Linked DNA regions of Acuticoccus sp. I52.16.1. The main gene of each other region encodes a partner of the protein of the gene in region 2 in a complex. Links are inferred from orthologs where the notes say so. Each region holds a gene or a part of one and is shown on either strand. Other genes may lie near its edges.

The links. Proteins that work in one complex are often made in the same cells at the same time.
Region 1: the proteins of MRB58_RS01475 (region 2) and MRB58_RS20670 are in contact, whole or in part, in a cryo-EM structure (PDB 7NYH), measured with the Escherichia coli proteins. The link is inferred for Acuticoccus sp. I52.16.1 from one-to-one orthologs.

The regions. Positions count from the first base shown.
Region 1 is NZ_CP094828.1:4,586,729-4,589,941, forward strand. The notes cover bases 383-3,213. They hold MRB58_RS20670 (NADH-quinone oxidoreductase subunit J), read left to right. Parts: upstream 383-1,403; coding sequence 1,404-2,024; downstream 2,025-3,213. Other genes in these bases: MRB58_RS20665 (S1C family serine protease), read left to right, coding at 383-1,270; nuoK (NADH-quinone oxidoreductase subunit NuoK), read left to right, coding at 2,021-2,326; nuoL (NADH-quinone oxidoreductase subunit L), read left to right, coding at 2,331-3,213. In the rest of the region: MRB58_RS20660 (ion transporter), read left to right, coding at 1-15; more of MRB58_RS20665, read left to right, coding at 149-382. UniProt on the Escherichia coli protein: NDH-1 shuttles electrons from NADH, via FMN and iron-sulfur (Fe-S) centers, to quinones in the respiratory chain. The immediate electron acceptor for the enzyme in this species is believed to be ubiquinone.
Region 2 is NZ_CP094828.1:322,165-325,240, reverse strand. Bases 1-2,694 are described here. They hold MRB58_RS01475 (NADH-quinone oxidoreductase subunit A), read right to left. Parts: upstream 1,684-2,694; coding sequence 1,318-1,683; downstream 1-1,317. Other genes in these bases: MRB58_RS24905 (VOC family protein), read right to left, coding at 1,862-2,113; MRB58_RS01480 (NADH-quinone oxidoreductase subunit B family protein), read right to left, coding at 737-1,327; MRB58_RS01485 (NADH-quinone oxidoreductase subunit C), read right to left, coding at 118-735; MRB58_RS01490 (GFA family protein), read right to left, coding at 1-118. Also shown: MRB58_RS01460 (phosphatidylcholine/phosphatidylserine synthase), read left to right, coding at 2,772-3,076. UniProt on the Escherichia coli protein: NDH-1 shuttles electrons from NADH, via FMN and iron-sulfur (Fe-S) centers, to quinones in the respiratory chain. The immediate electron acceptor for the enzyme in this species is believed to be ubiquinone.

The sequences.
Region 1 (3,213 bases), 4.3 Mb from region 2 along the record:
GGGGAGGGTGGCTGACGCCGCGTCGCGCCAGTGGCGAGGCGCCGCCATGCAGCCGGCGCGGGGCTGGCGGGCGGCGCCGCGGCGCCGTCGACAAAGCGGCGGAGCGGTCCCACTTGCAAGGCGACGACCAACCCGCTGACCTCGACCCATGCCCCATGATCCCTTCAGCCGCCGTGTGCTCGCCCTCGCGCTGGCGGCCGCACTCCTGATCCTCGCCTATGAGGCGGGGCCGGCCTTGCGCCAGGCGCTGCGGGCACCGGTGGCCGAGCCGCGCATCGTCACGCCGCGCGGCGAGCTGGCCCCGGCGGAGAACAGCACGATCGCCGTCTTCGAGCGTGCGCGCGACAGTGTCGTCTCCATCTCCACCTCGCGCCGCGTGGTCGACTATTGGACGCGCAACGCCCACGACGTGCCGCGCGGCACCGGGTCGGGCTTCGTGTGGGACAAGGCGGGGCACATCGTCACCAACAACCACGTCATCCAGGGCGCCTCGTCGGCCTCGGTGCGGCTGGCGGACGGGCGCGTGTTCGACGCTTCGCTGGTGGGGACCGATCCGACGCACGACATCGCCGTCCTCGAGATCGACGTGCGCGAGGCGGACCTGCCGGCGCTGGCGATCGGCACCAGCGCGGACCTGAAGGTGGGGCAGTCGGTGCTGGCCATCGGCAACCCGTTCGGACTCGACTGGACGCTGACGACCGGGATCATCTCCGCGCTCGACCGCGAGCTGCCGAACGACGAAGGCGGGGTGATTCGCGGCCTCATCCAGACCGACGCGGCGATCAATCCCGGCAACTCCGGAGGCCCGCTGATCGACAGTGCCGGCCGGCTGATCGGCGTCAACACAGCGATTTTCAGCCCCTCCGGGTCGAGCGCGGGCATCGGCTTCGCGGTCCCGGTCGATGCGGTGAACCGGGTCGTGCCGCAGATCCTCGCCTCCGGCCTCTACCGTCCGCCGGTCCTGGGCGTCGTCTCCGATCCGCGGGCGGATGCGCTGCTGGCGCGCCAGGGCGTGCAAGGCGTCTTGATCCTGTCGGTCGATCCGGGGACGCCGGCGGCCGAGGCTGGGCTGAGGCCTGTGCGCCAGACCCGCGGCGGCGAGATCGTTCCGGGGGACGTCATCGTGGCGCTCGACGGGGAGACGTTGGGCGGAACCGAGGCACTGCGGGCCGCGCTCGATCGGCGCCGCGCGGGGGATCGGGTGCGGCTGGGCCTTTTGCGCGAGGGGGCACCCGCAGAGGTTGAGGTAACTCTGGCGGCGGCGGGATGACGGCGAAGATGGGATCGGCATGACGGGGGCGGTGGACGCGCTACCGAGTAGGGTCTAAGAGGGCATATCCGCTTGGGGTTGCTGCTCCCCTTGGAGCCGCACTTCGACACGTCCGCGCCGCGCGAGAGACTGCATGACAATTGCTGCGCTGTTTTTTTACCTCTTTGCCGCGGTCATGGTGGCCTCGGCCTTGATGGTCATCTCGTCGCGAAATCCGGTTCACTCTGTCCTGTTCCTGATCCTCGCGTTCCTCAATGGTGCCGGTATCTTCATGATGACCGGGGCCGAATTCCTCGCGCTGATCCTCGTGGTCGTCTACGTCGGCGCGGTGCTCGTCCTGTTCCTCTTCGTGGTGATGATGCTCGACGTGGACTTTGCCGAACTGCGGCAGGGGTTCATGCAGTACCTCCCCGTCGGGGCGCTGGTGGGCGTGGTTCTGTTGGTCGAGCTGATCTTCGTCCTGGGCGCCTACACGCTGGCTCCCACGGTCGCCGCTCAGGTCGTCCTGCCGATCCCGCCCCCCTCCGAAGTGTCGAACACCGAGGCGCTCGGCCTCGTGCTGTACACGCGCTATGCGTTCTACTTCCAGGTGTGCGGGCTCATCCTGCTGGTCGCGATGGTGGGCGCCATCGTCCTGACCCTGCGTCACCAGGCGATCGCCAAGCGCCAGGACATCGGCAAGCAGGTCCACCGGACCCGCGAAGAGGCGATCGAGGTGCGCGACGTCGCATCCGGCAGGGGGCTGCAACTGTGATAGACATTTCACATTACCTGACCGTCTCGGCGATCCTTTTTGTCATCGGAGTGTTTGGCATTTTTCTGAATAGAAAGAATGTCATCGTCATTTTGATGTCGATCGAGCTGATCCTGCTGGCGGTGAACATCAACTTCGTCGCCTTTTCGGCGGAGCTCAACGATCTGGTCGGCCAGGTGTTCGCCCTCTTCGTCCTCACGGTGGCGGCGGCGGAGGCCGCGATCGGCCTCGCCATCCTCGTCGCCTTCTTCCGCAACCGTGGCTCCATCGCGGTTGAAGACATCGACACGCTGAAGGGCTGACCCGGTGGTCCAACTTCTCGTCTTCCTGCCGCTCTTCGGCTTCCTCTTCGCCTTCCTGTTCGGCCGCAAGGTCGGGGCGCTCGCAGCTCAGGTGGTCACCACCGGGTTCCTGTTCGTCTCGGCCGTATTGGCCTGGATCATCTTCATCGCCTGGGGCTTCGGCGACTCGCCGACCGAGCGCATCATGCTGATGGAGTGGATCATCTCTGGCGATCTCGACATCGCCTGGGCGCTGCGCGTCGACACGCTGACCGCGGTCATGCTGGTGGTGGTCTGCACGGTCTCCGCGCTCGTCCACCTCTACTCCTTCGGCTACATGAGCCACGACCCGGCCAAGGCGAAGTTCTTCGCCTACCTGTCGCTGTTCACCTTCGCGATGCTGATGCTCGTGACGGCCGACAACCTCTTGCAGATGTTCTTCGGCTGGGAGGGCGTGGGCCTCGCGTCCTATCTTCTCATCGGCTTCTGGTCGGACCGGCCGTCGGCCAACGCGGCGGCGATCAAGGCCTTCGTGGTCAACCGCGTCGGCGATTTCGGCTTCCTCCTCGGCATCTTCACCATCTTCGCGCTGTCGGGCGTGGTGCAGCTCGACGCCGTGTTCAGCGCCGGCCCGGCGATGAGCCAGACGACGTTCGACTTCCTCGGCATGGAGCTGAACGCGCTGGAACTCGCCTGCTTCCTCCTGTTCGTCGGCGCGATGGGCAAATCGGCTCAGTTCGGCCTGCACACCTGGCTGCCGGACGCGATGGAAGGTCCGACCCCGGTCTCCGCGCTGATCCACGCCGCCACCATGGTGACGGCCGGCGTCTTCATGGTCGCGCGCATGTCGCCGCTCTACGAGTTCGCGCCCCACGCGCTCGGCTTCGTGACCTTCATCGGCGCGACCA
Region 2 (3,076 bases):
GCCCGGCGTTCATCCGCCGGCAGGTGCCGCAATGGCATGCGTCGATCTCGTCGCCGGGGACGGTCGCCGTGAAGCTGACCGCGCCGCACTGGCAGTGACCGTGCTTCTCCTCGGCCATCAGTTCGTCGCCTTCTCGTCGCCGGGCAGGATGTAGTCCGTTCCCTCCCAGGGGGAGAGGAAGTCGAAGTCGCGGAACTGCTGGGCCAGCTTCACCGGCTCGTACACCACGCGCTTGGCCTCGTCGTCGTAGCGCACCTCGACGAACCCGGTCAGGGGGAAGTCCTTGCGCAGCGGATACCCGTCGAAGCCGTAGTCGGTGAGGATGCGCCTCAGGTCCGGGTGGTTGGTGAAGAGGATGCCGTAGAGGTCGTAGGCCTCGCGCTCGTACCAGTCGGCGGCCGGGAAGAGCGACGTGATCGACGCGACGGGGGTCACTTCGTCGGTCAGGACCTTGAGGCGCACGCGCTGGTTCTGCACCGGCGAGAGGAAGTGGTAGACCACCTCGAACCGCTCCGGCCGCGAGGGCCAGTCCACGCCGCAGATGTCGACCAGGTTGACGAAGGCCGCGCGGGGGTCGTCGCGCAGGAAGCGCACGACGTCGACGATCGCCTCGCGCGTCACCGTGATGGTGAGCTGCTTGAAGCTGATTTCGGAGGAGACCACGCCCTCGCCCGCCTGCGTGCGGACCATCTCGGCGAGGTCTTCCAGGGCGCTGATGTCGGGTTCGAAGGCCATCTTAACGCTCGATCGTGCCGGTGCGCCGGATTTTGCGCTGCAACAGGAGGATCCCGTAGAGCAGCGCCTCCGCCGTCGGCGGGCAGCCGGGGACATAGACGTCGACCGGGACCACGCGGTCGCAGCCGCGCACCACCGAGTAGGAATAGTGGTAGTAGCCGCCGCCGTTGGCGCACGAGCCCATCGAGATGACGTAGCGCGGCTCCGGCATCTGATCGTACACCTTGCGCAGCGCCGGGGCCATCTTGTTGGTCAGCGTGCCGGCGACGATCATCACGTCCGACTGACGCGGCGAGGCGCGCGGGGCGACGCCGAAGCGCTCGACGTCGTAGCGCGGCATCGACATCTGCATCATCTCGACGGCGCAGCAGGCGAGGCCGAACGTCATCCACATCAGCGAACCGGTGCGGGCCCACTGGATGAGCGCCTCGGTCGAGGTGACGACGAAGCCCTTGTCGGACAGCTCGTCCGACACGGACTTGAAGAACGCGTCGTCCGGCTGGTTGCCGGGGACGGGCTGCGCGATCGCCGGAGCGCCGCCGGTGCCCAGACCACGCTGGTCGAGGATCGGCTTGTCCTTGGTCAATTCCATTCCAGCGCTCCCTTCTTCCACTCATACACGAAACCGATGGTGAGGATCCCGAGGAAGAGCATCACCGAGCCGAACCCGAACCAGCCGATATGGTCGAACGACAGCACCCACGGGAACAGGAACGCCACCTCCAGGTCGAAGATGATGAACAGGATCGCGACCAGGTAGAACCGGATGTCGAACTTCATGCGGGCATCGTCGAACGCGTTGAAGCCGCACTCGTAGGCGGACAGCTTCTCGCTGTCGGGCGACTTGTACGCGACGAGGAACGGCACGACGAGCAGCGCGAGGCCGATGACGGTGGCGATCCCGGCGAAAATGATCACCGGAAGGTAGCTGGTGAGGAGGTCTTCCATTCATACCCCTTCGAGGCGCGGGCGGACGCGTCAGCGCCGTCACGTCGCCTCATTCCATGTATGGCGTCCTTGGAATGACTCAAACCGCTGATCGCCGCAACCTGACGCGCGAATTTGGCTCGCTTGCATCGACGGTTGGATGTGCACTGCGTTGCCGATCGCCTCTCCCGCCGGCACCTTAGCGCCGCTCCGTGTCCCGTGCGTGGCCTGCGCGCGGGTCGGATCGGGCCGACAGGAGGACCCAGCGGTCGCCGTACGGGTCGCGACAGACCGCGACCGTCCCATAGGTCTCGTGCCGAGGCGTCACCTCGAATTCGACCCCCGCGGCGACGAGCCGGCGATGCTCCGCGGCGAAGTGGTCCGCGCGGGGCAGGTATGCGGGACGCGAGGGGGACGAGCCACGGCACGGCGGCGGGCGAGTGCCCGCGATCCGCCGACCCTGGCGAGGGCGCCGTGTGAGGGAGCCGTGTGCGGACTGCGATGTGGGAGAGGGGATATGAATGGCGAGAGTGACGGGACTCGAACCCGCGACCTCCGGCGTGACAGGCCGGCGCTCTAACCAACTGAGCTACACCCCCGCATCCGGGCTTTGCGTTGCCGCTGTGCCCGCGAGAGCTGCTGAACTAAGGCCCCCCCGCTCAGGTGTCAAGCGACTTTCAGACGACTTTGTGGACGACCTTTCCAGAACGCCGGCTGCACGCTATTCCTGCCGCCACGGGCGGTTAGCTCAGCTGGTTAGAGCGGCTGGTTTACACCCAGTAGGTCGGGGGTTCGAATCCCTCACCGCCCACCAGAAATCCCCGAAGCACTGCGGCATGTGGAATTTGGTGGCGTCCGCTCACCCGAGCGACGCGGGACGAACGCTCGTCGTGAGTGCGGTCCGTATGCCGCGTTATCGTCCGATGCGCGGCCACCTCGGCCGCTCTCCTGTGACTGCGAAAGCTCTATCGGGACGCTGTCGACGGCCGCGAAACGGCCATCCGATACGATCCGCTTTTCTCCATCGGCGGAAAAAGGGTATCCATTGTCGAATGCGATTAAAAGCCTACGCTGTCCACCTATTCACCGCCGCGGGCGCATCGCTTGCCATGCTCGCACTGCTGGAGGCCGCGCGGCAGGATTGGGCCATGATGGCGATCTGGCTGGCCGTCGCCTTCGTCGTCGACGGGATCGATGGCCCCTTGGCCCGCCGCTACGACGTTCACACCAACGCGCTCGTGTTCGACGGGGCGCTGCTGGACCTGATCATCGATTTTCTGACCTATGTGATGATCCCCGCCTACGCCCTTTATGGATCGGGCTTGCTTCCAGGGTGGACGGGCTGGTTCGTGGTGCTTCTCATCCCGTTTGCCTCATCCCTATACTTCGCCGATACACGGATGAAGACGGACGA